2 regions of the Clostridium subterminale genome follow, and region 2 is predicted to be linked to the other one. Evidence: a T-box and tRNA genes for the amino acid it is inferred to sense, from the RefSeq annotation. Region 2 holds a T-box; the other holds one or more tRNA genes.
What was found. The T-box of region 2 lies ahead of metG (methionine--tRNA ligase). A T-box ahead of a tRNA ligase gene usually reads a tRNA of that ligase, here a tRNA-Met.
Positions count from the first base shown of each region.

Region 1: it has a tRNA-Met gene. The T-box ahead of metG (methionine--tRNA ligase) is inferred to sense a tRNA for this amino acid. The anticodon was not compared.

Region 1 covers NZ_BAAACI010000005.1:269,513-285,607, forward strand. Annotated here, with positions in the region: gene ABDZ93_RS08780 (S1C family serine protease) at 12-1,145, shown strand; gene pth (aminoacyl-tRNA hydrolase) at 1,420-1,989, shown strand; gene mfd (transcription-repair coupling factor) at 2,013-5,528, shown strand; gene ABDZ93_RS08795 (peptidylprolyl isomerase) at 5,615-6,616, shown strand; gene spoVT (stage V sporulation protein T) at 6,764-7,312, shown strand; gene ABDZ93_RS08805 (putative polysaccharide biosynthesis protein) at 7,518-9,053, shown strand; gene yabN (bifunctional methyltransferase/pyrophosphohydrolase YabN) at 9,071-10,534, shown strand; gene ABDZ93_RS08815 (HU family DNA-binding protein) at 10,645-10,920, shown strand; gene ABDZ93_RS08820 (RNA-binding S4 domain-containing protein) at 11,027-11,287, shown strand; gene yabP (sporulation protein YabP) at 11,365-11,661, shown strand; gene yabQ (spore cortex biosynthesis protein YabQ) at 11,669-12,061, shown strand; gene ABDZ93_RS08835 (FtsB family cell division protein) at 12,188-12,454, shown strand; gene ABDZ93_RS08840 (S1 domain-containing RNA-binding protein) at 12,536-12,952, shown strand; tRNA gene ABDZ93_RS08845 (tRNA-Leu) at 13,161-13,249, shown strand; tRNA gene ABDZ93_RS08850 (tRNA-Met) at 13,254-13,329, shown strand; tRNA gene ABDZ93_RS08855 (tRNA-Met) at 13,333-13,409, shown strand; tRNA gene ABDZ93_RS08860 (tRNA-Leu) at 13,444-13,532, shown strand; tRNA gene ABDZ93_RS08865 (tRNA-Met) at 13,538-13,613, shown strand; tRNA gene ABDZ93_RS08870 (tRNA-Met) at 13,617-13,693, shown strand; tRNA gene ABDZ93_RS08875 (tRNA-Leu) at 13,728-13,816, shown strand; tRNA gene ABDZ93_RS08880 (tRNA-Met) at 13,822-13,897, shown strand; gene spoIIE (stage II sporulation protein E) at 14,318-16,095, shown strand, end outside.
Region 2 covers NZ_BAAACI010000002.1:285,551-301,645, reverse strand. Annotated here, with positions in the region: gene ABDZ93_RS07305 (LptM family lipoprotein) at 306-839, shown strand; gene rluF (23S rRNA pseudouridine(2604) synthase RluF) at 924-1,649, opposite strand; gene ABDZ93_RS07295 (hypothetical protein) at 1,859-2,431, opposite strand; gene ABDZ93_RS07290 (hypothetical protein) at 2,654-4,213, shown strand; gene ABDZ93_RS07285 (hypothetical protein) at 4,331-5,896, shown strand; gene cls (cardiolipin synthase) at 6,041-7,495, opposite strand; gene ABDZ93_RS07275 (YitT family protein) at 7,696-8,571, shown strand; gene ABDZ93_RS07270 (leucyl aminopeptidase) at 8,668-10,161, shown strand; gene ABDZ93_RS07265 (hypothetical protein) at 10,213-10,398, opposite strand; gene ABDZ93_RS07260 (hypothetical protein) at 10,477-10,680, opposite strand; gene ABDZ93_RS07255 (nucleoside recognition domain-containing protein) at 10,852-11,427, shown strand; gene ABDZ93_RS07250 (spore maturation protein) at 11,442-11,975, shown strand; gene ABDZ93_RS07245 (MATE family efflux transporter) at 12,045-13,430, opposite strand; T-box leader at 13,857-14,106, shown strand; gene metG (methionine--tRNA ligase) at 14,358-16,095, shown strand, end outside.

The sequences.
Region 1 (16,095 bases), on a different contig from region 2:
AGGAGGCTATTATGAGCAATTTTAATGATGAGTACAAAGATGTTAAAGCAAGGATTACCTTTAATAAAATTAAGAAAAAGCGCAGAGGCAAAATTGTTGTAATTACTATATTTTGTTTATTTATAGCCTCCTTAGGTGGGGCTGTCACAGCTTTAGTTATGAATACTGAAAAAGAAAATTATTATGTTCAGGGTAATGATGATGATAAAGATACAGAAGTTAATACAACTAATTCAAAGTTTCAATCAGCTGCTGAAAGAGTATCTCAATCGGTTGTTTCAGTTATTAAGGTTATTACGGATGATAAGTGTACAAAAGAAACTAATGTAGGAGTAGGAATTGTCATAGAAAATGGACAGTATGTTATAACTAGCTATTTAGGTATTGAGGATGCAACTAGTGTTAAAGTAAAGTTACACAATGATATTGTATATAATGCGTCTATTGTAGGATTTGATAGTATTTATGACATTGCTATGATTAAAATAAATGGTGAATCATTAAAACCCATGACTATAGCTAAAAATTCTACTAAGGTTGAAAAGGGTGACAAAGTTATTAGTGTAGGAAATCCGTTAGGTAAATCCTTTAATGAAAACATAGAGGTAAGCACGGTGTTAAATACTAGAGAGAATATAGTATTTAAAAATAGAGAAACTAAAGTATCTGAATCTTTAAGAATGATAAAGACGTCGGTTGTTCCTAAGTTTATTAATACTGGAGCAGCTTTATGCAACTTGGATGGAGAGCTTATAGGAGTAAATAATACTTCTATGACATATCATAATGAATTTTTGAAAAATAGTTTCTATATTTCTGCTGAGGATCTAGAACCTATTGCCTATGGTATTTTAGATAAGCAGGATTCTCTTATTAACCATATGGGAGTCTATGGCGAAGAAGCTATTTCGCAAAGTGAAAATGGTATTGATGGAGTATATGCAAAGGAAGTTACTAGAAATGGCTTGGCTTATGAAGCTGGAATCAGACCTACAGATATAATTATAGAAGTAAATGGTGTGAAAGTTAATACTGTCAGTGATATAAATTCTATAATGAGTAAGTTTAAAAATGGAGATACAATAAAATACACAGTATTCAAAAATGGTGATTATGTTGATTTTGAAATAAAAATTCCAGAGTAATATATAAAAAGTAGCATTTAAGGATGCTACTTTTGTTTTTAGGGAAAACTTCTAGTATAATAGTCAAAGAAGATTATTTTTATCCGATGACTACCAGCTCTGATACTCCCATCTTCTTCAAAGTGGGAGTAAAGAGCGGCTACGTCCCTGGATAACGATTTCTAAGCTTCAGTGGGAGTAAAAACTCCCTCTGAAGCAAAGAACTCTGTTTATAGAAAATAATAGTTTATTATATAGAAAGTTATTGATGTTATAAAATATTTTGGAGGTTATTATGTATTTAGTTGTAGGATTAGGAAACCCAGGAGATAGGTATGATAAAACAAGACATAATGTAGGTTTTGATGTAGTTGATATGTGTGAAAAAAAGTATAACTTTAGTATAAATAGGACAAAATTTAAAGGAGTATACGGTGAGAGCAGTATAGCTAATGAAAAGGTTATATTTTTAAAACCTCAAACTTATATGAATTTAAGTGGTGAAAGTGTTAGAAGTATAATTGACTTTTATAAAATACCAGTGGAAAATATTATAGTTGTATACGATGATATTAGTCTAGAAGTTGGAAGGCTTAGAATAAAGGGAAAAGGAAGTGCAGGCGGTCACAATGGTATTAAGAATATAATTGCTCATTTGGGTACTGATAGTTTCTCGAGGATTAAAGTTGGAATTGGACAGCCAACCTATGATTTAGTTGAATTTGTTACAGGAAGATTTTCCAATGAGGATAGAGAGATTGTAGAAAAATCCTTTGAGGCAGCTGTAGATGCAGTAGCAGTAATCATAGGTGAAGGAATTAATCAAGCTATGAATAAATTTAATTCTTTTAATGCAGGAAAGTAGTAAATAGTTTAAGAGGTGATATTTTGAGACTAAAAGGAGTAATGACACCTTTAAAGTTAAGTAGTGAATATAAAGATATAAAGAGATACATAGATGAAGAAAAGTATCCATTAGGCATACATGGCCTTTCAGAATCTGGTAAGAGCTACTTGTTATATGGTGTTTATGAAGATATAGAAAAAAGTATGCTGGTGCTAACTCATAATGATATGGAAGCTAAAAATATATATGAGGATCTTAGCTTTTATTGTAACGATGTATATTATTTTCCTACAAGGGAAGTTACTTTTTACAATGTAGAAGCTGTATCTGGAGATTTGAGATGGGAGAGACTGAAGGTATTAAATAAGATTCTTCAAGAGGAAAGAAATATTGTTGTAACCTCTATAGAGGCTTTAGCAGCATCTTATGCTCCTGTAGAGCTATTCAAGAAGTTTTTATTTGAAATTTCTTTAGGGAGCACAGTAGATATAAGGGAACTGAGTGAAAAGCTTGTACAGTGTGGTTACGAAAGGTGTAGTGTTGTAGAAAATATAGGTCAATTTTCAGTTAGAGGGGGGATTATAGATATTTATCCTCCTATTAGTAGCATGCCCTTTAGGATTGAGCTTTTTGATGATGAAGTAGATTCCATAAGAACTTTTAATAAAGATAATCAAAGAAGCATAGATAAAGTAGATAAAATAGAGATATTTCCGGCAAAAGAGATAATTCTTACAGAAGAACTTATAAATCTTGCAAAACAAGAAATTAAAGATGAATTAGATGGAGCCATATCAAGATTTAAAAAATCTAAAGATAGGGATGCCTTAGAAAGAATAAATTCTACAGTTAAGACAAACTTAGAGAGTTTGGAAGAAACTTGGACTTTTGAAACTATTGATAGTTATATTCCTTATTTTTATAAAAATAAAACTACATTTTTAGACTATTTTAAAGATAGTTTAATTGTAGTGGACGATGTAAATAGGTCTATGGGTAAGTTGGATAGTGTATATTTTGAATTTGAGGAGAACTATGAGAACTTTTTAAGCAGAGGTAACATTTTGCCGAAACAAGGAGAGCTACTAATACCTAAAGAAATGATTGAAGAAATTTTAGAAGTAAGCAAAACTATAACTTTGCAGAGTTTAGCAACTACTTCTAAAGTATTAAAACCAAGAAATTTAATATCACTTTCTCAAATTACAATTCATGATTATCATGGACAGTTAGACATGCTTATTGAGGATATCATAGAGAAAAAGAAAAAAGGATATAGAACTTTAATTTTGTCTGGAACAAGAACAAGAGGAGAAAGGTTAATTGATACTTTAAGAGACAGGGGTATAGAAGCTACCTATAAAGATCTAGTTTCTAGCATTCAGCAAGGGGAAGTAGTAGTAACCTTTGGAAGTTCTATTAAAGGTTTTGAGTATCCTGATTTAAAAGTATGTATTATATCAGACTCTGAGGTTTTCGGTCAATCTAAGAGGAAAGCTACAAGAAGAACTACTAAAAAAGGAGCAGGAAAAATAAAAAGCTTTACAGATTTAAAGCTTGGTGATTATGTAGTACATGTAAACCATGGGGTTGGTGTATATAAAGGTATTAACCAATTAGATGTGCAAGGCAATAAAAAAGATTATTTAGTTTTAGAGTATAACTCAGGAGATACTTTATATGTTCCTGTAGAACAATTAGATTTAGTACAAAAATATATTGGTAGTGAAGGTAAATCACCAAAAATAAACAAACTTGGTGGAAGTGAATGGGCAAAGGCTAGGAGTAAAGTAAAAAAATCTGTGGAAGATATTGCTGAAGATTTAGTTAAGCTTTATGCTATTAGAAATACACTAAAAGGTCATAAATATGCGAAGGACACCCCTTGGCAAAGTCAGTTCGAAGGAGAATTTCCATATGAGGAAACTCCAGACCAGTTAACTGCAATAGAGGATATAAAAATAGATATGGAAAGCGACAAACCTATGGATAGGCTTCTTTGTGGGGATGTTGGATATGGGAAAACAGAAGTTGCTCTTAGAGCTGCATTTAAGTGTGTTATGGATGGAAAACAGGTAGCTATATTAGTACCTACTACTATACTAGCAGAGCAGCACTATAAAAATATGTTAAAAAGGTTTTCAGATTTTCCTATCAAAATAGGAATGATTAGTAGATTTAGAACAGCTTCTCAAGTCAAAGAAACTTTAAATGCTCTAAGAGAAGGAAATTTAGATATTATAGTAGGAACTCATAAGTTGTTGCAAAAGAGTGTAGTATTTAAAGACTTAGGTTTATTAATTGTAGACGAAGAGCAAAGATTTGGTGTTAGTCACAAGGAAAAGATAAAGGAAATAAAGAAAAACATAGATGTATTAACTTTAAGTGCTACTCCTATTCCTAGAACCCTACACATGTCTTTAACAGGAGTAAGGGATATAAGTATAATAGAAACTCCTCCTGAGGAGAGATATCCTATTCAAACCTATGTTGTAGAATTTAATGATCAACTTATAAGAGATGCGATAATTAGAGAAATGAATAGGGGAGGACAAGTATTTTTTGTATATAATAGAGTTGAAACCATAAGTGATATGGCAACGTATTTACAAAAGCTAGTGCCAGAAGCTAGAGTTGCTATAGGTCATGGTCAGATGACTGAAAGAGAATTAGAAAAGGTAATTATAGATTTTGTAGATAAAAAATATGATATACTTTTAAGTACAACTATAGTAGAGACTGGTATAGATATTCAGAATGCAAATACTATGATAATTGCAAATGCAGATAAGATGGGATTATCTCAACTATATCAATTAAGGGGAAGAGTAGGAAGAACAAATAGGATAGCATATGCTTATTTTACTTACACCAAGGATAAGGTTCTGACAGAAGTTGCAGAAAAAAGATTAAAGGCCATAAAAGATTTTACAGAATTAGGTTCAGGATTAAAGATAGCTATGAGAGATTTAGAAATAAGAGGTGCAGGGAATATAATGGGAGCAGCTCAATGTGGCCATATGTCTGCTGTAGGATATGACTTATATTGTAGAATGCTTGAAGATGCTGTAAGTCTTGTAAAAGGTGAAGTAGACAAGGAACCTATTGAAACTACAGTGGAAATGAAAATTGATGCATATATTCCAAGTAACTATATACAGGATGAAACTCAAAAAATCCAAGTATATAAAAAGATTGCGTCTATTGAATCCTATGAACATATGTTAGATGTTATTGAGGAGATTGAAGATAGATACTCTAATATTCCAAACAGTGTTTATAATTTAATGAATATAGCATATTTAAAGGCTATTGCTAGAGAAATTGGAGTTTTAGAAATAAAGGATACTGGAATTCAAGTGCAAATAACATTTAAAGATAAATCCTACTTAACTTCAGAAATGGTAAAATATATATTAGACAATTATAAAAGACAAATCACATTTAAAATGGGAGATGTTCCAGTTTTGGTGTATAAGAGTAAGGATATGAATAAAAAGGAGCTATTAGATAAACTTATAAATATTATTAAGGATTTATCAACAAAGAGTAAATAGATTTAGCTACTATTTATTTAATAGTATTTATATGGTAAAATTAGATAGCAATATTAACTAAAAAAAACCGAATGGAGGATAATAAATTGATAAAATTAAAGAAGATTTTAGCAGGTCTAATGGCATCCACTCTAATGTTTTCAGCAGTAGGTTGTGGAATGATAGAAAAAACTGAAGAAGGTATTAGTAAAACGGTAGTTGCTAAGGTTTATAAAGAAAAGATTACCTTAGGAGAAGTGGACAGTAAGTTAGCCACAGTTTATGAGCAAGTAAAGGCTCAGTATGGAGAAAACTATAAAGAAAATTCAGAAGCAATGGAATATATAAAGCAACAAAGATTAAGCATGCTTGATACTATGGTTAATGATATTATTATAAAAAATAATGGCGAAAAGCTTAAAGTAGTGCCTTCTGATGAAGAAGTTCAGACTAAGTCTAAAGAAAAACTTGATGAGATAAAGAAGTCATTTAAATCGGATGAAGAGTATAAAAATGCCCTTAAAGCAGCTGGAGTTACAGAAGAGAGCTTTTTAGAAGAATTAAAACCAGCAATAATATCTAATGCTGTATATGAAGAGGTAGTTAAGGATGTTGCTGTAACAGATGAGGAAATAAAGACTTATTATGATAGCAATCAAAATTTATATACTGAAAGTCCTAATAAAGTCAAACCAGCTCACATATTAGTTAAGACAGAAGAAGAGGCTAAAGACATAATTGCAAGATTAGATAAGGGAGAAGATTTCGCTAAGCTTGCTGCTGAAAAAGGTACAGATGCTACAAAAGATAAAGGTGGAGATTTAGGCTGGATTGAATATACCAGCAATCAGTATGATAAAACTTTCTTAATGTCAGCTATAAGCCTTAAGAAAGATGAATATACTAAAACACCTGTATCAACTAAATTTGGATTCCATGTTATAAAGTGCTTAGATAAAGAAGAATATCCTGTTAGACCATTAGAAGAAGTTAAAGAAGATGTTAAGGACGTTCTATTAGAACAAAATAAATATAATAAGTGGGTAGAAACGGTAACTGCTTGGCAAAAGGATGCAAACATAAAATTATATGAAGATAAATTAAGTTAATCATTAGTAAAAATAAGGTTAATGTCATATTTGGCATTAATCTTTTTTATTTTTTATTAATGAAAAAATTTCTAGGATGTATAAAATTTGAGTTAAGAAGGATAATAATAGCATTAATACTATTTACATAAATAAGGAGGATATTTAATGAAAGCTACAGGAATAGTAAGAAGAATAGATGACTTAGGCCGTGTTGTAATACCAAAAGAAATAAGAAGGACATTAAGAATTAGAGAAGGAGATCCACTGGAAATATTTACGGATAGGGAAGGGGGAGTTATATTAAAAAAATATTCCCCAATAGAAGAATTGAGTGAATTTTCTAAGGAGTATAGCGAGGCGCTACATCAAACTATTGGTAATATAATTATAATTTGTGATAAAGACTCAGTTATAGCTGTAAGTGGTGGGGCAAAGAAAGATTATTTAGATAAAAAGATTAGTAATGAAGTAGATAAAATTATGGAAATGCGTAAGGCTACTCTTCTAGATAAGAACTCACAGGGACTAATACCTATATGTGACGGAGAGTCAGTAGATGAATATACAACACAAGTTGTAGCACCAATAATTGCAGAAGGAGATACAGTAGGAACAGTAATCATAGTTTCAAAAGAAAATGTGAAGTTTGGAGACTTAGAGTTAAAGCTTGCAGAAACGGCAGCTTCATTTTTAGGAAAACAAATGGAACAATAGATGCTTAAAAGCATAATTATATTTAATGTAAAATTAAATAAGGAATATATAGTTATTGCCATAAGATTGATAATAATTCACATCTTATGGCATTTTATTTTATTACTGGAGAAGTTAAAGTTACTTAGATATTATATGCATTAAGTAATAAAATGTTTCACCCTAAAATACTTATTAATTATACAAAGTATTTTGAGGAGGAAGTATGAAAAAACAATCGCTTTTAAAAGGAACTATGATTTTAGGAATAGCTACGATTTTTGCACGATTTCTAGGTTTGTTTTTTAGAATACCAATACAAGGTTTAATTGGGGATCAAGGGATGGGATATTATCAGATGTCATACCCTCTATATATGACTTTTGTAGCAATAGCTTCAGGAGTACCTATTGCTATGTCAAAATTAATATCAGAGTATAATGCTCGTAATGATACTAATGCTGTTAGACAGGTACTTAAGGACACGCTTAAAATAATGATTCCCCTTGGGGTAATAATATCATTTTTGATGTTATACTTTGGAGATAGTATTATAAATATCTTAAGGTGGGATAAGAAGTCATATCATTCCTTTATGATTATATCCATAGCACCTATATTTGTATGTATTATGTGTACATTAAAGGGCTATTTTCAAGGACTTCAAAACATGAATAATACAGCAATATCTCAAATTATAGAACAGATAGGTAGAGTTGTTTTTGGGGTGGTAGGTGCATATTTATTACTTCCTAAGGGGATTGAATATGCAGCAGCGGGAGCAGCTTTTGGAACAGTAGCTGGGGGCGCATTTGGAAGTGTTTACCTGGTGATTAAATATTTATTTGTTAGACCAAAGTCTTATAAATTAAAGGTAAAAAGAAACAATAAAATACTATCAAACTTAGCTCAAGCAGCATTTCCTATATCAGTAGGAGCGGCAGTTGGAACAATTATGTCTTTAATTGATTCTATAATAGTACCTCATAGACTTTTATTAGCTGGGTATACAATTCAAGAGAGTGCTATATTATATGGTCAATTTACAGGTAAGGCCATGACTCTTCAAAATATACCATTGGCCCTTTCTATTGCACTATGCTCAGCTTTAGTACCTATAGTATCAGAGGTGTATTCTATGCATAATCAAAATGAATTATACAGAAGGGTAAATATGGTATTTAAATTATCTTTTGTTATAGGTATTCCAAGCGCTTTAGGATTATTTTATCTTTCAAGGCCTATTATGGGACTAGTGTTTATGGGAGATGTAGCTGGACATGAAATACTTAAATTATTATCTTTATCAATACCATTAATTATAGTAACACAGACTACTACATCACTTTTACAAAGCTGTGGTAGATATATGAAACCAATATATTATCTTGGAATAGGGTGTATATTTAAAGTAGTTATTACCTATGCTTTAGTAAGTAATCCTCAATTTAATATATATGGAGCAATAATTGGAAGTATAGTAGGATATGCAGTAACTAGCGTTTTGAACCTAGCAGAGGTTAAAAAACTACTAAAAGTAAAGATAAATATATATGAAGTAGTTATAAAACCTTTATTTGTGTCATTAATTATGATAATATCTGTTGTCTTTATATATAATAATGTCTATAATTATACACAGAGTAATGGAATATCATGCTTAATAGCTATTTTCCTTGGCATAATAATATTTGGAATACTATTAATTGTATTTAGAATATTTACTATTGAAGATATAAAGGGAAAGCTTATTAAAAACTAAAAGAGGAGTAGATTCAAATGATTACAGTGGTTGGTTTAGGACCTGGTTCTAAAGAGGCTTTAACCATAGGTGTACTAGAAATTTTGAAAAGTAATAAAAATATATACTTTAGAACAGAAAAACACCCTAATGTTAAATATTTAGAGTCCATGGGTGTAAAGTTTAATACTTATGATAATTTTTATGAAGAATATAATAATTTTGATCATATATATAAGGCAATTGCAGAGGATCTTATAAAAACTTATCAGCAAGAAGGAGACTTAGTATATGCAGTTCCAGGTCATCCCTTAGTTGCAGAAAAATCTGTAACTATATTATTAGAACTCTGCAAGGAGAATGGAATAGAAGCTAGATTGATGCCATCAGTAAGCTTTGTAGATGCAGTTATAGAGAGCTTAAGGATTGATCCAATAGAAGGGGTAAAAATAATAGATGCCTTTGATATAAGGGAACAGGTTATGGATAAGAGATTAGGAGTAATAATAACCCAGGTGTATAATAAATTTATTGCTTCTGAAGTGAAGTTAGCTCTATGTGAATATTATAGTGATGATAGTGATATATACTTTGTAAGAGCAGCAGGCATACAAGGAGAAGAAAGTATAAGAAAAATTAAACTATATGATTTAGATAGACAAGAGGATATTGATTATTTAACTTCCATATATATTCCTAAAGATCTTAAAGGTCCTAAAGATTTTAAGGATTTAATTAATGTGATGTCTACTCTTAGGAGTGAAAATGGATGTATGTGGGACTTAGAACAAACTCATGAATCTTTAAAAAGAGGTTTAATTGAGGAATGTTATGAAGTTATTGAAGCTATAGACGAAATGGACGATAATAAACTTATTGAGGAGTTAGGAGATGTACTTTTTCAAGTAATATTCCACGCTCAAATTGGTAAGGAGGAGGGTTATTTCAACATAAATGATGTAGTAGCAGCTATAACTGAAAAAATGATAAATAGGCATCCACATATATTTTCAGATGTAAGAGTTAAAGATACAGGTGAAATATTAGAGAATTGGGATCAAATCAAAGTTAAAGAAAAGAAATTTACTAGCTATACAGATGAATTAAAACATGTTCCACGATGTATGCCTGGACTTATTAGAGCAGAAAAGGTTCAGAAAAAGGCTGGTAAAGTAGGATTTGATTGGGATGACGTAGAACCAGCTATGGAGAAAGTTTTAGAAGAATTACAAGAGATAAAAGATGTATATAAAACATCAGATATGTCAAAAATACAGGAAGAGGTAGGAGATTTAATCTTTGCCACAGTAAATATTGCAAGACTTCTTGACATTGACCCAGAATTTGCAGTAAATTATACTATAGATAAATTTATAAAACGCTTCCAATTTATTGAGGAATCCGGTATTAAAAAGGGTATTGACATGAAGAAGATGACATTAGAAGAAATGGAAACCCTTTGGAGTGAATCCAAAAAGTATAATTTATCAACAAAAAGATAAATTATTGCAAAAAAAAGAAGGATTCTAGATAACTTGTAAGAATATTGTAAGTATTATTTTATGTAATTAAAATATAAATTACGTAAAATTAACATTAAGGAGGTACTATTGTGAACAAATCAGAATTAATAGGAAAAATGGCTGAAAAGTCAGGACTAACAAAAAAAGATAACGAGGCAGTGTTAAAGGCATTTATAGAGAGCGTTGAAGAAGCTCTTGAAGGTGGAGAGAAGGTTCAACTAGTTGGATTTGGTACTTTTGAAACTAGAGAAAGAGCTGCTAGAGTAGGAAGAAACCCAAGAACAAAAGAAGAAATACAAATACCAGCATCTAAAGTTCCTGTTTTCAAAGTTGGAAAAGAATTTAAAGACATAGTAAATAAATAATTATTTGAAAAAGCCTAGAAATGTTCTGGGTTTTTTCTTCTATTCAAAAGGATACTGGTTAAAGTATAATTTCATTAAAAATTTTATATAATTTAAGGAGGCAACTATGAGATTAGATAAATATTTAAAAGTTTCTAGAATAATCAAACGAAGAACTGTTGCTAAAGATGTATGTGAAAATGGTAGAGTATCCATAAATGGAAAAGTAGCAAAACCAAGTACTACTATAAAAGAAGATGATATCATAGAAATTCAATTTGCAAATCAATTATTAAAAGCAAAAATCATAAATATTGCTAATCATGTAAATAAAGAAGAAGCTAAGAATATGTATGAGATAATCAGTGGAGAAGAGGATAAGGAATAAATAGTAGCATAAAATAGTTTTTAATGAATATATCTTTATAGAAAGCTAATATGTTTTTAAGGTTTAAGGGGGATATTATGGAACCAAATAAAGATATATCATTAGAAAATAAAAAGAGTTTTATTACGTTAGAAAATAGAAAAAAGATGACTTTGGATGGGGTTTTAGAAATATTAAGCTTCAATGATGAACAGATACTTATAATAACTGTGTTGGGAGATATGGATATCAGAGGCGAAGGGTTAAAGATGACCAAGCTAGATGTCCAAAATGGAGATGTGGTAATAACGGGGAAAATATCTTATGTAGTATATACAAGCGAAGAAAAGAGACCAAAGAAGCAAAATAGTATTATTTCTAAAATATTTAGGTGATTAAGTTATGATATTTGATATGGGTAGACAAATAACATTATTTATATTCTCCTTACTTAGTGGAATGCTAGTTGGTATTTTCTTTGATGTATATAGAGTAATAAGAGGCTTTCAAGAGCCTGGAACTATCATAACAGCAATACAGGATATGCTATTCTGGATATTAACTGGTATTATAGTGTTTATTTTTATGATGTATACAAATTATGCTTATATGAGCTTTAATGTATTTGTATATAATTTCATTGGATTATTTATATATTTTAAATTATTTAGTAATATATTTATATTAGGATATGGAAGTATGTTAAATGTTATATTAACTATTTTTAGAGTAATATTTTACTATATTTTCTATCCTATAAGAATTATTTTTAGCAAAATAACAAAAAAAATATAAAATTAATAATATTAAGGGTTGAAGAAAATAAAAATTCAAATTACAATATAACTATAGGTTAATTTGGCTATATGGAAATAAAACCCATGTATATGTTACTATTTGTAATAAGGAAGGAAAATCAATATGAAGAAATTCAGCTTAAAAAAGATAGGTCTTTTACTTATAGCTCTTTACGTAGGCTTTACATTTATAAATCAACAAATAATAATGTTTAGGCAGCATAAAGATATTGATAACTATACTTCAGAGTTACAATCAGCACAAGAGAAGAATCAAAAGTTACAGGATGAGATTAAACTATCACAAGATAGTAGGTATATAGAAAAACTTGCAAGGGAAAAGCTTGGGTTAATTAAAGAAGGAGAATCTCCTGTAGTAGACAGTAAATAAAGTGAAAATTACTATGGCTAATTATTATTAGTTGTAGTATATATAAATTTAAATTATAAATTTAAGGAGGGTCTTTTCAATATGACCTTAAAGGCTGGAAGCATTATAGAAGGTAAAGTAGTTAATATCACAAACTTTGGTGCATTTGTTGAAGTGGAAGGGAAAACAGGCTTAGTTCATATATCGGAAGTATCTGATGTATTTGTTAAGAATGTACATGACCATTTAAAAGAAAATGATGTGGTTAAAGTTAAAGTCATATCTGTAGATGATAATGGTAAGATGAGCTTATCCATAAAACAAGCTGGTACACCTAAAAAATCTTTTAAACCTGTAGATATAGATTGGGAAAAGGAAAAATCTAAAACTACAAGTGCAGGAAGTTTTGAAGATAGGATGTCAAAATTCTTAAAAGATAGTGAAGAAAGATTTCAAGATCTTAAGAAACACCAAGATGGTGGAAAAGGTAGAGGATATAGCAGAAAAGGATATAATTAAGCTTTATACCGAAAGGATTAAAGAGTGCTTTTTAAGCACTCTTATTTATTTTAGTGGAAGTTAAACTAAAACATATATTTTATATATCTAGTTATAACAAGTTAATAAAAAATAAATAAAAAATAGAAAAAAACTATATAAATACTGTTGACATAGTTAATAATATACCATATAATAAATATTGTCGCTGAAAGGTGATGGCAGAAATGCTGGAGTGGCGGAACTGGCAGACGCACAGGACTTAAAATCCTGCGGTGGTTAAACACCGTACCGGTTCGATTCCGGTCTTCAGCACCAATAACGCGGGGTGGAGCAGTTGGCAGCTCGTCGGGCTCATAACCCGAAGGTCGTAGGTTCAAGTCCTGCCCCCGCAACCATATGGCGGAATAGCTCAGCTGGCTAGAGCATTCGGTTCATACCCGAAGGGTCGTAGGTTCAAGTCCTATTTCCGCTACCATATTTTTAAAAATAAATAAATTGCCAAGTAATATGCTGGAGTGGCGGAACTGGCAGACGCACAGGACTTAAAATCCTGCGGTGGTTAAACACCGTACCGGTTCGATTCCGGTCTTCAGCACCAAATAACGCGGGGTGGAGCAGTTGGCAGCTCGTCGGGCTCATAACCCGAAGGTCGTAGGTTCAAGTCCTGCCCCCGCAACCATATGGCGGAATAGCTCAGCTGGCTAGAGCATTCGGTTCATACCCGAAGGGTCGTAGGTTCAAGTCCTATTTCCGCTACCATATTTTTAAAAATAAATAAATTGCCAAATAACATGCTGGAGTGGCGGAACAGGCAGACGCACAGGACTTAAAATCCTGCGGTGGTTAAACACCGTACCGGTTCGATTCCGGTCTTCAGCACCAAATGACGCGGGGTGGAGCAGTTGGCAGCTCGTCGGGCTCATAACCCGAAGGTCGTAGGTTCAAGTCCTGCCCCCGCAACCATAAAAATGGATTGATATATATTCAATCCATTTTTTTTTCTAAAAAATTCAGTTAATTTATATTAACAATTAATTAATTGAATTTTTAAAATGAAGTTTGAAAATAGATTTAAATATAAGTATATTAATTTATTAGATTTATATGAAAAATATTTTCCCCATGAAACCTTTTTTAATTATTATTCATGACATAAAAATATAGTAGATTAAGTTAAGAAAATTAAGACATATAGACTTACTAAAGCCATGCTATAAGGTGAATAACTGAATAATTTAGAACTATAAACTAAAAAGGGAAAGAGAGATAAAATGGAGTTTATTGTAATAAATTTTTTTATGTATGCTCCATCAAATTACAATTATTTCCAATGGACATTGATATAATGAACCTGTAAAAAAAATACAGGTGGGTGAAATTATTATGCAATATGGAGAGAATATTAGGACATATAAAAGAGTAAAAAGCAGTATGGTTATTAGTAATGATAGGGATGGTGACGGAGTAAGAATAGTAGCGAAGAGTATTATGTTTTTCTGTGTTGCTATTTTAGTTAGTAGAGTAATAATGATAAATAAATCTGCACCTTTTGGAGTTGCATTTTTACTTACAATATTATTTTTAGGGGATAACAGATTATCTTTATTTGTTGGGCTAGGGGCTATATTGGGATACATAACTACAATAGGGACATTAGAAAATTCTTTAATGTATATAACAATAGTTCCAACTTTGGTTATAATATGTTTAATTTTAAATAGTTTTATAAAAAAGAAAATTCAAAAGTTTGTTATTATAGGAGCAACTTTAATAATGATTTTTGCATATACTATGTTAGTAAATCAGTATACACTAATGTTGGCACTTGGTAATACTGCATTAGAAGGAGTAAGCATAATACCCGTATACTTAATACTAGAGTACAGTATAAATAGTTTTAAAAAGATAAGAACAAAGCACTTATTTTCAAATGAAGAAATAGTTTCTATGAGTATATTAATAGCTTTAATAATAGCAGGTACTTGGGGAGTTGAAATTTTCAATATATCAATTTTAAGTGTATTAAGCATTGCATGTGTATCTATTATAGGTTATGTTTGTGGTACAAGCGTAGGTGCTACAGCAGGAATTGCTATGGGTGTAATTGTGGGAATGTCTAGTCAGAATATTTTTGGTTATGCAACAGTATTGGGAGTATGTGCTTTAACTTCAGGAATATTTAGAGAAGGTGGAAAGTTAATTTCAGCTTTAGCATCATTTATAGTATTTTGTATAATGAAAATTTATATAGCTACGTATATGCCAGAGGGGATTTCACAATTTATATTAGCAGAAGGAATTTTATCTACAGCATTATTTATAGTTATACCTAATGGGATATATGAAACTATATCTGGTGAGTTAGATGTAGAGAAAAAAAGTAAAAGATATGAAGAAGGATATGTTAATAAAGTAAAAGCAATTTTTACAGATAGGTTAGATAAATTTTCTGAGGTGCTTTTAAATATGGCTGGTACATTGAATAATTTAGCTGATAATGATAAGCTAGATATGAATAGTAAAAGTAGTGGGCTTATAGAAAATTTAGCTAATAGAGTATGTAATAACTGTGATACATGTGGTATATGTTGGGGAAGAGAAATGATAAGTACCTATAAGGCCTTTGGAGAACTTTTAGAAAGTGTTCAGAATAAAACTAACATTTTTCCGCAGTTATTAGAAAAGAAATGTATAAGGAAGGCTTCACTAATAAGAAATACAGAAGATATTACAAATAAATTTATCATAAATGAAATGTGGAGAAGTAGATTAGCAGAGGGTAGAGAATTAATTGCAAATCAATTCAATAACATGGCTAAGTCTGTAGATGAAATTATGGAAGAGTTTTCATCGGACTTTAATGAAGATAAGGATTCAGAAAAAAAGATTATAAGAATTCTAGAAAAGTATGATATAGAAGTTGAAGATGTATTTGCTATAAAAGATAAGAATGAAAGGTTGAATATACAGATAACCTGTGATTCTTGCAATGGAAGAAATTTATGTGTAAAGAAAATACTCCCTTTAATTAATGATTGTGTAGATTATAAAATGAAATTAAAAGCTGATGGTTGTAAGATTAATCCTATAACAAATAAGTGTACTGCTATGTTTGAAGAAGTGCCTAAGTTTGGAGTAACTACTAGTGTATCGAGGATATG
Region 2 (16,095 bases):
AGTTATAAACAGGATACCTGTGGATAATGTTGATAATATGGACAAGTTAATAATTTATATGGTATAAATGTTCTCATTTGAATTGTCGACAAATTTTTATTAACAATGTATGTTAATAAAAATTTATGTAGAAATATAGTATTGAAAATATTACAAAATATGATATAATTTTATATGTATTTACAAAGAGTTAAAATACTCTAAATATTTTATATTAGTTATGTAAATGTATACAAAGACCAATAGACCATTCTGTATATCATTTATTAAGTATTAATTTTATTAGAAAATGTGGAGGATTTAAAATGAAAAGAATAATTGCATTAGTATTAACAGCAACTATAGGTTTAGCGCTAGTAGGTTGCGGATCAAAACCTAATAATTCAGATGATTCAACAGCTAAAACTACTGAGCAAGCGTCTACTGAAAAAGAAAGTACAGAATTAACAGAAGTTACTTACGAGAGTTTTGAATCACTATTAAACAGTTTTGCTAACAAAGAGTATTACTATAATGAATTAAACACTTTAAAATTACTTTCTGATGAAGATGAAGCTGCATACACAAAAAAAGCAGAAGAAGAGCTTGATAAAGTACTAGCTGATAAGAAAATAGACAAATCTAAGGCAAAGATATATCAATATTATAGAAATGCAAATGGAAAAAAAGATCAAGTTGCATATGTAATTACTTATGGAGATAACAATACTGCAGAGAAGATATATGAAGTTTATTCAGATGTATCTGATGATTATGAAATAACTTTTAAAGAAGTGAAAGAAAATAGTGACATAATGGCAAATAAACAATTTGCAGAATTATTTAAAGGTGAATTTTAATTTAAATAGAAAATAAAAAAAGAAGGAGATAAAAATGATTATCTCTCTTCTTTTTTATTTACCTTTATTTGCGTTAAGTTAACTTTATATGGTACCTATTGAATCTTTAGTAAGATTAATGATTGTAGATATTTCTTCAGAACTTAAATAGCGCCATTTTCCAGTAGCAAGATTACTTAAGGACACATTCATAATTCTAATACGTTTAAGGCTAGTTACTTTGAAGCCTAAGTATTCGCACATTCTTCTAATTTGTCTATTTAGTCCTTGGGTTAAAATTATATTAAAAGTACATTTACCAATTTTTCTAACTTTACATTTCTTTGTCACAGTACCTAGTATAGGAATTCCATTTTCCATTGCATTAATAAATTCTCTTGTAATAGGCTTATCAATAGAAACAACATATTCTTTTTCATGGTTATTTCCTGCACGTAATATTTTATTTACCATGTCTCCGTCGTTAGTTAGAAATATTAATCCCTCAGAAGGTTTATCAAGACGTCCTATAGGAAATATTCTTTCGGGATAGTTAATAAAGTCAATTATATTTCCCTTAACATGAGTTTCCGATGTGCATGTAATTCCTACAGGTTTATTAAGAGCTATATACACTTTATTTGACTTAGGTTTAATAGTTTTTCCATCAACTACTACAGTATCAGTAGGACTAACTCTTGTTCCAAGGGTAGCTAAAACACCATTTATATATACATTACCAGATTCAATAAACTTATCAGCTTCTCTTCTAGAACAAATCCCGCTTTCGCTTATGTACTTATTAAGTCTAAGTAAGTTTTCATTATCCATATAGTTATATCACCACCTAGCATAAGACTTAATGAATGTTAGTTATTATATAATTACTTACATTCACTTTAAATTTATTGTATAATTACAGCATAATATCAATGTTATTAGTATTATACAATATAATGGATATTATATAAATAAAATTTTAGAGGATATAAATGCTTCAATAAAACAAAAAACATTATATAAATAGTAAGTATAATATATTAATCAATAATAAGAGCATTATCATTTCTATTAACTATAACTTTATAATTAAATTTTGAAGCATATTTCTTAAAGTTATCAAAATTAAGAGGCTCTCTTTTATTATCCTTAGTTATATATATAACTATACTTCCAGGTGAATACTCATCGCATTGAGGAATTAATTCTTCTTTTAATGCAGAATCAAGTAAAAGATTTAAACCTAAATTTAATTCATTTCCTTTTAGTGAACTTAAACTTTCTAATCCTATAGTAGATCCACTAGAATCTGTAATTCTAACTATCTTATTTCTGTTTATACCTATTTTGATATTTGAATCTAAAGAAAGTATTATATTAGCTCTAGGTGAAAAGAAAATGAAATATATACAACTTAATACCAATACACAAATAGATATTAGTATTATAAATACTTTTATAAGGTTTGACCTATCTACGTATATAGTACCTTCATAAATGTTGCCTTTAATAGGAGCTTTATCATTTCGTTCTAAGGTAACAAATTCTTTGTTATTTGTTACTACATAAACTTTATCATCATCAAAGTTAATTACTTTACCAGATTTTCGCATATAAATACCTTCCATTAACTAATTAAATTTATTTACAATATAAGCTTATTTTACAATATAATTTTAAAATATTAAAGCAAAAGTGATTAATATTATATTATAATATTATATAATATTTAGGGAAAATATGTTTGAATATTCAGTATATAGAGAGTATAATTTATACTAATGGATAAAATAAAGGAAATTAATGTTTTCTTATAACCTTGGGGGAGGGGTAATATGAATAAAAAAAGGATGTTATTTATAAGTACAATAATTGTATTTTTAATAATACTAATTGGTAATTTTTTTAATAATTACAATTTACTAAAACAACCACCATCCGAAAAATGGAGTAAAGAAGTAAAAATAGGAAGTGGGTTAGGAAAGAATACACCATTAATTATAAAAGAAGAAAATCGGTTACTTGTAGCATATGAAGATACTAAAAAGATTAAAATATGTGAAACAGATTTAAATGGTAAAGAAATAAAGACTACAGAGTATGCTGTGGAAGAAGAATTACTTAAGAATTTAATGTTTACTAAAACGGATAATGGATATGCATTGATTTATAACTCATCTAAATCAAGTATAGATTATTTAGAAAGGCTAGTTCTAGATGAGGGATTAAATTTGGTAAAAAAAGAAACAGAAGAAGAAATTACATTTACTGAGCAAATTGATAGTGAAAATATAGTTTTAGCCTATAAAGATAAAATTAAGGTAGTAAACACAGTATCAAATGAGAATGTAGAAATTCCAGTAGAAAATTTACGTATGATTACTGCCAATAAGAGTAAAGATGGTCTTTTAGTATGTTACTTAGAGGGGGAGCAATTATTTAAAGCATTTACAGTTAAAGATGGAAAGGCATCAGAACCATTTCTTATTAAAAAGATAATTAAGGCTGATAAAATTACTTATGGTGAAATGTCATTGTCTTCAGATGGAGAAAATGGATATTTACTTATTGAACAATATGTTAGAAATGAATACTCTTCCACGGAAGTAATGCAGTTTCCTATAAATGGAGGAGAAGGACAGATTAGTACGCTTGTAGTTGATAAATCAAAATACATTGTAAATACTAAAGGATCATACTCAGAAAATGGTGCAAAATTTTATGCAACTATGGGAGTAGCTTTTGGTAAAAAGGAATTTCAAAAGGCTATAGTTTCTTTCGAAATTAAAAATGGTGAAGTTTCAAATGTAGAGAAGCTAACTAGACTAAGAGAATTATGTATTCATCCATATAATGATAAAGATTATATAGCATTCCTTAGCTTTGAAAAGGAAGGGCTATATAATGTCAATATAGCATCTAGTAATGCGGAGTTCAAGGATGCCAATAATGGACCTCGTAGGGATGAAATGGTAAGCTCTCTTGGATATGTATTAGAAGGCTTCATGTTTAGTATATCCTATATTGTAATAATAGGATTTAGATGGATAATTCCTGCTTTAGTTTTAACGGGAATAGTATCTTTTTTTGATTACAAATTTGACGATAAAAAGAAGCGGTATATGTATATTATATTAGCAGCTATTACTGTAATAATAAAAACATATACTATAAATAAAATTTTTTATATGCAATATTCACATATGTTACCTACGATTTTAGCATCAACATTCGTAGGCATATTGATAAGCTTTTTAATTGGACTAGTTGCATATGCATATGGATATTTTGTATATATAGATGACCTTGAAAGTATATTTCTAGGTAAGTTTAGTATATTCATGTTAATTGACGCATTGCTTACATTAATGGTATTTGTACCACTTATAATATAATAAATACAGTTTAATTAGTACTTAAAAAAGAGAATATTTCCTATAATTAATTGAAATAATTTCTTAAGTTTATACAAAATATATCCAAGCTATATAGGGATTTAAGGAGATGGATAAATGAAAAGGAAAAAAATCATTTTATTTTCTCTTATTATAGTGACGTGTATATTGATACTGATTGGAAGCTATAAGGAGAACTATAACTTAGAAATACAACCACCATCTAAAACATGGAGCAAGGAAGTAAGTATAGGAACTGCAACAACGAAAAATGCTCCAGTAATTTTGAAAGACGAGAATAGAATAATTGTAGCATATGAAAATAATAAAAATCTTAATATTGTTGCGACAAATACTATAGGAGAAGTTTTACAAACTAAAGAATATGAAGTAAATGAAGAATTAATTAACAATGTATTACTTACTAAAAGTGTAGATGGGTATATATTGATGCTTAACTCTATAGTAGATGAAGAAGGATACTTATTAAAAATATATGTGGATAAGGATTTAAATGAGGTTAACAGAGAAAATATTAAAGGGATAAAAAGTACGTATCAATTAGATAATAACAATATAATAGTTGCCTACAATGATAGACTAGAGCTAATAAATACATTAGAAGATAACGCTGTATCTATTCCAGCAAAGACTATAGACATGCTTTCAGCATGTAAGAATAAAGAAGGATTTTTAATATGTTATATGGAAGATAACTCATTTATTAAGGCATTTACTTTTAATGAAGACAAGGTTTCAGAACCTATACTAGTGAAAGAAATAGCTAAAAATAATAGAGTTACTTATAAGAATATGTCATGTTCTTCAGATGGAGAAAATGGCTATACAATGTTTGAGCAATATGTAAAAGGTGAACTTCACTCTTGTAGGTTATTTGAATTTCCAATAACTGGAGGTGAGGTTAAGGAAAGTAAACCAAGAATTAATGAATCAAATGAACTAATAAATGCTATAGGAACTTACTCTGATGAAGAAGGTGGGAAATTTTATACTATAATAGACAATTATTATGGAAAGAAAGAATCAAGAAGAGGAATAGCATCTTTTGTTGTAAAGGATGGTAAAATAAATAAGGTTGAGCCAGTTACAAGAACAAGAGGAGTGTGCATTAATCCTTATATAAATGAGAATTATATAAGTTACTTAAGTTTTAGAGATGAAGATTTATATGATGTTGTGATAGCATCAACAGATGAAGAATTTAAAGCTGTAAATAATTTGCCAAGAGATTCGGAGAAAAAAAGTGCTATTACTTATACCGTTGAGGGGCTGATGAATAGCTTTGCGTATATAATAATTGTTGGATTCCCATGGATAGCTATAGGCTTAGTTTTAAGTGGAGTGGTTACATTTTTAGATTATAAGCTATCTCATAAAAAAAAGAAGATTGCATATTTAATAGTAGCGGCACTAACAACTTGTGTAAAGAACTTTATTATAATAAAAATGTTCTATGTGAAATATGCATATATGTTGCCATCTGCTATAGCTCCTGTTTATATTGGTGTCATCATATGTACATTAATAGCAGTTATAACATATAGCTATGGATACTATAGTTATACAAGTGAGTTTGAAGGTATATTTATATCAAAATTTGCTTTAAGTTTATTAATTGATGCATTATTAACTTTAATGATATATGCTCCACTAATAGTATAAAAAATTTAAACCGTCATATCTATTTTAAGCTTTTAGCAGTTATAGATATGACGGTTTATTTAATAATTATATTTGTATTAATTTATAATCATAATATTTTATTACACTCACTAAAAGGGTCTACATATTAACTAAAATATCTGTTTATAGCATAGGAGATAGTAGTCTAGATATAGCTTCCTTGAATTTAATTAGTAGAGATCTGTTAGCGTAATGTTCAGATGTAAGTAAAGTGCTTTGCAATATATCTGCTTCAAAGGCTTTATCAACCTCTGAAGTAGTTCTTGTGCTATATATTATGGCGTTAACTTCAAAGTTTAGATTAAAACTACGTATATCCATGTTAGCAGTTCCTATAGTGCACATTTTTCCATCTATCGATACCATTTTGCTATGAATGAATCCATTGTCATAGGTGTAGCATTTAGCACCACATTCTACAAGTTCCCAAATATAAGACTTAGATGCCCAATAAATAAATGGATGATCTGGCTTGCAAGGTATTATAATTTTAACATCTACTCCAGATAGGCATGCTATTTTAAGAGCTGTTAAGATACTTTCATCTGGAATAAAATATGGAGTTTCGATATAAATGGAATTTTCAGCTTTGTTTATTAGTTTAAGGTAAGTATTTCTTATACTACACCACTCAGAATCTGGACCACTAGAAATTATTTGAACAGCAGTATTATCTATATATTGTTTTCTAGGAAAATATTTTTCTTCCATAAAAAAGTCTTTTTTGCTTGCAAAACGCCAATCCATTAAAAATCTTACTTCTAAATAATTTACAGAGTCACCTTGAAGGTGAAGATGAGTATCTCTCCAAAAACCAAATTTTTTAGATAATCCTAAATATTCATCTCCTACATTTAAACCTCCTACAAAACCATGTTCTCCATCTACAACACATATTTTTCTATGATTTCTATAGTTTATTCTCACATTTATATAGGGTATAAAAGGTGGAAAGAAGCAATATACTTCTCCTCCAGCTTTTATCAATGGATCAAAAAAGTGCTTTTTATTATGAATACAGCCCATACCATCGTAAAGTAGTTTAACTTCAATGCCTTCCTTCACTTTTTCAACTAAAAGATTTAGTATTTCAGTGCCCAAATTATCATCATTAAAGATATAGTATTGAATATGAATAAAATTTTTCGCATTCTTTATAGAATCTATCATGATAGGAAATTTTTCGTTTCCATTATTAAGAATATCTACTTTATTATTAGTAGTAACAATAAAGTTATCACTATATAGATTTAAATTTATTACATCATGATATTCTTTTAATAGAGAGTTATTATTTACTATAGTTTTGTCGCTGAGAAGGCGCTTCTGTTCTTCAGAGAATTGCATAAGAACAGACTCTTCTTCCTTTTTTAAAACAAAGAACTTTTTACGACGAAGATTTTGACCAAAGAATAAATACATTATGAAACCAATAAATGGTATGAATAACATTATCATAAGCCACGTCCAAGTATTACTAGTATTTCTTTTTTCAAATATAATTACAATTATGGCAAAAGCAATATTTACTACAAATATAAGGTTTATAATATTTAGAAAAACAGTATAATTATCCATAAAAACTCCTCATTATAATATAATAATTAAATTTTAGCATAACATATAAAAAATACATATAAAAAACTCTAAAAACTATATAATTATTATAATAATAAAAGTATAATTGAAATTAGTGTTTGCAACATGTACAAATCTATGCTATAAAACTAATGTAACATAAATAATATAGTATAGCATAAAATAAGTGGGAGGACAAAATGAAGGATTTTTTTAACAAAAGCGAACTAAAAAATTATCTAATAATAATGATTGGTATAACAATACTGGCTATAGGAATAAATGTATATTATTCACCACAGCATTTAGTTACCGGAGGGATATCAGGGTTAGCTATCATATTAGATTATGTATTTAGCATTCCATTATGGCTAACTAATGTAATTGTAAACATACCACTATTTATAGTTGGAATAAAAATAAAAGGGATGGATTTTGCAAAAAAATCTATATTTGGAGCAGCTTATGTATCTGTTGCCCTTTGGTATACTAGTTTTATTCCACCAGTTCAATCTGACTTATTGATATCAAGCGTATTTGGAGGTCTTTTTATAGGTACTGGAGTTGGCTTAGTATTAAGGTCATCTGCATCAACAGGAGGTACAGATTTACTTGCAATAATTATAAAACACTATTTAAATAAAGTACCTATAAATCAAATAATGATGTGTATAGATGGAATGATAATATTGGTAGGTTTATTTGTTTTTGGAGTAGAAAAGGCCATGTATGCATTAATATCTATCTTTATAGTTTCTAAAGTAGTAAATACCTTAGTAGAGGGAGTAAACTACTCTAAAGAAGTACATATAATCTCGGAAAAATCAAATGAAATAGCACAAGAATTAATGAGACATTTAAATAGAGGAATAACTAGCATAAATGGTAAGGGCGTGTATACTGGAAAAAGTAAAGATATATTGTATATTGTATGCTCTACAGAAGAATTAATTGAGCTTCAAAGAATTGTAAAAGAAGTAGATAAGGAAGCTTTTATAATAATAAATGATGTGAGAGAAGTCGTAGGTAGGGGATTTACGCAACCACAATATGATGAATATAAAGAAGAAAAATAGGATATTTTAGAAGGATTTAGAAACCAAGTATAGAAACTATTTAAGTATAGAATGTATAACCAGATATATTCAGTGCTGAAAGGATAGGTGATTAATATGAATATAAAAGTGGAGAACTTAAAAAATGTTCAATCACATAATAATTCCAGGGGTATATTCTTATTTGAAGATTATATGGAGTTACAACAAGGATTTCCATGTGATAAATTAAATAATATCCTTAGTTGCTTAAGTGAAAACAAAGAGTTTATTGGCAAAAAAGGAGATGCATATACATTAACTAGTGTAGAAGCTGGATCTGTACAAAAAACTATACTTGTAGGTCTTGGTGAAAAGGAAAAGTGTAATGTAGATAATGTTAGAAATAATACTTCTAAACTAATTAAGGAGACTATTAAACAAAGAATAAAAGTTCTAGATTTACATGTAAAATCTATGGATTGTTGTTGTAACTATGAAAAGGTTAAGGCTATAACTGAATCCATAATAATGACTACTTATAATTTTGATAAATATAAAAGTGATAAAAAAGAAGTACCACTGGAAGAAGTAAGAATTATATTCCATGAGGAACAAGATTTAGCTAAGTTAAATGAAGCTGTAGGAGAAGGAAAACTACTTGCAGAAGGAAATTTAATATCGAGGGAGCTTGTAAATGAGCCTGCTAACATTTTAACTCCAGATGCATTATCTAGAAAAGTTCAGCAGTTAGGTCTTGAGTATGGATTCCAAGTTGAAATATATAATAAAGAAGAAATTGAGAACTTGGGTATGGAGTCATTCTTATCTGTAGGAAAAGGTTCTTCAAATGAGCCTAAGTTAATAGTCATGAGATACATGGCTGATACTGATAATAAAGATAATATATTAGGACTTGTAGGTAAAGGATTAACCTTTGATGCAGGTGGATATTGCCTAAAAACTCCAGGTAGTATGTGGACTATGAAGAGTGATATGGGTGGAGCAGGGGCTGTTATTGGTGCCATGTCTACCATAGCAAGGAAAGGATTAAAGAAAAACATTGTAGCTGTAGTGGCTGCTTGTGAGAATTTAATTTCAGGAGATGCATATAGACCTGGAGATATAATTAACACTATGAATGGTAAAACCATAGAAATTATAAATACAGATGCTGAAGGTAGATTAACTCTAGTAGATGCAGTTACTTATATAATAAGAAAAGAGAATGCAACTAAGGTAGTTGATATAGCTACTCTTACTGGTGCTGTAGGTGGTGCTATAGGAAGTGCAGCTACAGGAGTTGTAACTAATGATGATGAATTCTATTCACTTTTAGAGGAAGCATCTTTAGGGTGTGATGAAAGAGTTTGGAGATTCCCAACCTTTGATGAATATAAAGAAAAAATAAAAACTGGTAATGCAGACTTAGTTAATTCAACTGGCCCTGTAGGAGCAGGTGCAATTACAGCAGGGTTATTTATTGGTGAATTCGTAGAAGATAAGCCATGGTTACACCTTGATATTGCAGCTACAGCTTTTGCATCACAAACACCAAATAGAGAATATTTCTCAAAAGGTGCAACAGGAGTAGGGTCAAGATTATTATATGAAATTGCTAAAAGATATTAGTAAACATAAAAAACCTGTGTAAACACAGGTTTTTTTTATGTAAATATTTAATTATAAGATACCCTCATTTTTAAGAACAGATTCAATTTCTTGGACTTTCTTAGCAAGAGAAATAAAGTTTTCTTTTATCATATCCTCAGATGCAGAATTAAACTTAATATTTTCTTCTAACTTTTCAATAGTAGAAAGTGCTTCATCAATTTCTTTTTGTGCTTGCATTAAATTAGTTTCATTCATAAAAAATCTCCTTTAATTGTTTAATTTAATCTATACATTAAATGTTATCATTGAGAAGATTTAAATTCAACTATAAATTTATTGAAATGAGTTATAGGAGTTAGCATAAGACTTATCAATTTTGCTACTATGAAGGGAATATACTTCTCCATTAACTAAATCAACAACTTCCACAAGACCGGAATTATCATAAACTTTTCTAATGAATAACTCTCTATTGTTATAATAACCAGTAGCTCCAGGGTTTTGATTTTTCATTTCTATTACTTCATTTAAATCCATAATGTACCTCCTAATATGATTTTTAATAGTTTTCCCTAAATTAACAGTTTTTATGCCAAAGAAGGTAAAGATAAGAATTTTCTATAAAATAAAAAAGCTAAATATTATTTGGAACAAGCACATATACATTACATATAAATATATATTTATTTAAGATATGGGAGAGTTTATATGATAAATGTAATATGGTTCGGAATTTTATTTATAGGTATAGCTTTTGGTTTGATTACAGGAGATGGAGAGCTTTTATCTAAAACTATAGTATCAACTACATCAGATACAGTTAAGCTTATCATAGAGCTATTAGGAATGATGTGCCTTTGGTGTGGGGTAATGAAAATTGCGGAGAGAAGTGGACTTACAGACAAATTAGCCAGATTGTTAAAACCTATTCTCAGAATAATATTTAAAGAAGCAGGAAAAGATGATAAGGCTTTAGGAGCTATAGTTATGAATCTTACAGCTAATATGTTTGGATTATCTAATGCAGCGACCCCTTTTGGTATAAGAGCTATGGAGGAAATGGATAGGATAAATGGTCATAAAGATGTAGCAAGCAACGATATGGTACTATTTCTAGTGTTAAATGCAGCATGTATTCAGTTTGTACCAACTACGGTTGTTTCTATTAGAGCTGCATTTAATTCTGGAAATCCAGGTTCAATAATCCTTCCAGCACTATGTACCACAACCTTTGCATCTATACTTGGAATTATTCTATGCAAGTTTTTACAAAGGTACTTTTAAAGGAGGGATATATCATGGAAAATATATTTAATTATTTATTAAAGGGGATAATTCCAATAATTATAGGTTCTGTTGTACTATATGGTATTATTGCTAAGGTAAAAGTATATGAATGTTTTGTAGAAGGTGCTAAGGAAGGAATAAATGTATGTGTAAGGATTTTCCCTTATCTTTTAGCTATGCTTATAGCAGTAAATTGCTTTAGAGCTTCAGGGGCAATGAATTATGTTATAAACTTGATAAAGCCAGCTGTTAATGTGGTAGGTATACCTCCAGAAATTGTTCCATTAATATTTATAAAACCATTGTCAGGGAGTGGAGCGATTGGAGTTTTCACCGATATAGTAAAAAACTATGGACCGGATTCTTTCTTAGGATTTTTATCATCCATAATAATGGGTGGTACAGAAACTATATTTTATACTATCACTGTGTATTTTGGAGCTATAGGCATAAAGAAGGTAAGACACAGTTTATGGGTAGCTTTAATAGTTGATTTTTGTGCAGTACTCCTAGCAGTTAATTTAGCTGTAATGTTAATGAGATAAACAAAACTGCCTAATAAAGTATGCTAATGTTCTTTATTAGGCAGTTTTAATATATAGATTATTAATATTTTAGTCTAGATTTGATATGTGACTATTTATGGGCTTTAGCTTCTTTACATAGAACACATAAAGAAGAAGTCCATCTATAGACCATTGAATAAGACATATAATCCAGAATACTGTTATTGATGTACCTAGTAGATAAATGAATATGAATACTAGTGGAAGTCTTATAAACCAAGAGGTTATGAAGGCTATAATAAATGGAGTTTTAGTATCACCATAACCTTTGAAAATTCCGCCTACTATCATTGACAGTGCCATGGCAGGTTGTTCTGCAGCAGCTATCATTAAACAAGTGGCTCCAAGAGAAATAACTTCAGTATTACTACTATCTATAAACATTTTAATAAGTTGCACTGGGAATAGTAAGAATAGTAATGTAAAAATACCCATTACACCTATCCCTAAAATCATAGCCGTACGACCATATTCTCTGGCTTTTTTATAGTCACCTTCACCAACTTTATTTCCAACTAGGGTTGTAGCAGCAACAGCAAATCCCCATCCAGGCATAAAAGAAATAGATTCTAAGGTCAAAGTGATTTGGTTAGCAGCAAAGGCGATGGTGCCAAGATGCATAATCATCATACTTGTAAAAAGTCTAGCTAAGCTATAGGCAGCTTCTTGCATTCCAGCAGGTATAGATAAAGCAGTAATATTTTTTATTCTAGCACCACTGAATTTCTTTAAGTATTTAAATTCAATTTTTATTAGAGATTTTTTATAGGTATATATAGCTGAATAAATAAATCCTGATATATTAGCTATAGTTGTAGCAATGGCAGCACCTTTAACTCCAAGCTCTGGGAAACCAAGCAAACCAAAGATTAATATAGTATCTAATGAAAGGTTAACTACAAGCATAACAATAGAAACAATCATTGGAGTTTTAGTATTTCCATAGGATCTATTAACGGCATTTAACATACTAGATAACATATTAAATGGTAGTCCAATACATACAATGTTTATATAAGTAGTACCTAATCCTATTATGCTTGGCTCAGCACCAGCAAGGACTAATAATTTTTTGCTAAATAAAAAGATAAATAGTGTAGTAGCCATACTTACTAAGAAACCTAAAGAAAATCCTAAAGTTGCATATTCATTAGCCTTATCTAGTTCTTTAGCACCGTATCTTCTTGCTACAATAGAAGTAATTCCAACAGATAAGCTTTGAGCAACTAAAATATTAGTAAATGTATAAATGACTTCACTGGACATTCCTACAGTACTAACTGCAATGTCTCCTCCATATTGCCCTATTAACATAGTATCAACAGTCCATATCATGGTATACAATAACATTTCTATTACAGCTGGTAAGGATAATTTAAGTACATCCTTTACCGTAGATTTATTTAAATAAAGGTTCTTTTTTAATAGTTCCATATATAATTGCCTCCTTTTTAAAAAATCCCTTTTAATTATTTAAAGATAATATAAGAAAATTGTGGTACACATATAATAATAATTCATATTTGAGAAAAAAAATAGATGTATTAAAAATAAATAAGGTATAGAAATTCATGAAAGTGAATTAATAACTATATAAATATATTCTTATATAAATATTTGTATAGGAAACTTTTTAACTATATAAATATATAACTATTTAAATAGTTGTTCTGATCATGCGGGTTTCAGGCTATTACATATTTTAACGTTGAGATTAAAGGTATGTTAAAAGGCAGATTATTAATAATTATATTGCTAGTATTTATTAATAAATTAATAAGCTTAATTAATTTATATTTATATTAATTATACCGTTGACATAAAATAATTATAGTATTATCATATTAATTAATATTGATATTTAATGCGAAGAAAAGAAGAGTACTAAATGAAATTTTCTAAAGAGAGCTAGGATAGGTGAAAGCTAGCGAAAAAGAAGTTTAGGAACATGGTCTTGGAGCAGATTTTCTGAAGTGTAAGCACCAAGGAAAATAGGGAAGTCCCCCTTATAGGACAAAGTAATAAAAGCTAAAGCTGGAGTTACTTATGAAGGTATCTACTGTGAAGTAGATATAAATTAGAGTGGTAACGCGTATATAACGTCTCTATGTGGAAAATTTCTGCATAGAGATTTTTTTATCCGATGACTATCCGCTCTAATACTCCCATCTTCTTCAAAGTGGGAGTAAAGAATGGCTACGACCTGGATAACGATTTCTAAGCTAGTAATAGCTAATTATATAGGATGTAACAAAGAGTTTCATCATCATAAGAGTGGGTATAATATATAATGAAAATTATAATATAAAACATACTAAATTATATCCAATAAAAAATATGAATATCTTGGGAGGAAGAAAGATGACAAATAAACCATTTTATATTACTACACCAATATACTATCCATCAGCTAATCTTCATATAGGAAATACCTATACAACTGTGGCAGCTGATGCTATAGCAAGATTTAAAAGATTTACAGGTCATGAAGTAATGTTTTTAACAGGAACAGATGAACATGGTCAAAAACTTCAAAGAATAGCAGAAGAAAAGGGTGTTAAGCCAATAGAATACATAGATGAAATAGTAGCTGGAATTAAAGATCTTTGGAAAATTATGGATATTAGTTATGATAAATTTATTAGAACTACTGATGATTATCATAAAAGTTCTGTACAAAAAATATTTAATCAACTTTATGAGCAAGGAGATATATATAAAGGCTCTTATGAAGGTTGGTATTGTACACCTTGTGAAGCTTTCTGGACAGAGACTCAAGCGGTAGATGGAAAGTGCCCAGACTGTGGTAGACCAGTAGAAAAGGCAAAAGAAGAAGCATATTTCTTCAAAATGTCTAAATATGCAGATAGACTTTTAGAGTATATAGAATCTCATCCAGATTTTATACAACCAGAATCAAGAAAAAATGAAATGGTAAATAACTTCTTAAAACCAGGATTACAAGATTTATGCGTATCTAGAACATCTTTCGATTGGGGAATACCAGTTGAATTTGATAATGGTCATGTAATCTACGTTTGGATAGATGCCCTTTCAAACTATATAACTGCATTAGGTTATAATCAAGAAGATACTGAGCTTTATAAGAAGTTCTGGCCAGCAGATGTACATCTAATAGGAAAAGATATATTAAGATTCCATACTATATATTGGCCAATCATGTTAATGGCATTAGGATTAGAGTTACCAAAACAAATATTTGGTCATGGATGGCTTTTAGTTGATGGTGGTAAAATGTCTAAATCTAAAGGAAATGTAGTAGATCCAGTGATACTTGTAGATCACTTTGGAGTAGATGCTGTAAGATACTATTTGTTACATGAAATACCTTTTGGTTCTGATGGGCTTTTCAACAATGAAATATTCATAAAGAAAACTAATTCAGACTTAGCTAATGACCTTGGAAATTTAGTTTCAAGAACTGTAACTATGGTAGAGAAATATTTTGGAGGAGTAATTCCAGCTCCAGAAGTTAAGGATGCTATTGATGAAGAGTTAATTTCCGTTGCATTAGAAGTACCTAAGAAGGTTGAAGAAGATATAGAGCATTTAAGAGTTTCTGATGCATTAGATCATATATGGACATTAATTAGAAGAACTAATAAGTACATCGATGAGACAACTCCTTGGATATTAGGTAAGGATGAAAACTTAAAAGGAAGACTTGCTACAGTTCTTTATAACTTATGTGAGAGTTTAAGAATAATATCTTCTTTAACTTCAGCATTTTTACCAACAACAAGTACTAAAATAAATGAGCAATTAAGCATTTCTAATTCTACATGGGAAAGCTTAACTTCTTTTGATGGTACTGTTGCAGGAACTAATGTTAATAAGGGAGCTGTAATATTCCCAAGAATAGATGTAGAAGCTAAAATAAAAGAACTTGAAGAAATTGCTGAATCAGCTAAAAAGGCAGCTCAAAAGAAAGAAATAACTCCAATCAAGGAAGAAATAACTATAGATGATTTTGAAAAAATAGACCTTAGAGTAGTTAAAGTTTTAGAATGTGAACCAGTTAAAAAGGCTAAGAAACTTTTAAAATTTAAAGTAGACATGGGTGGAGAGATTCGTCAAG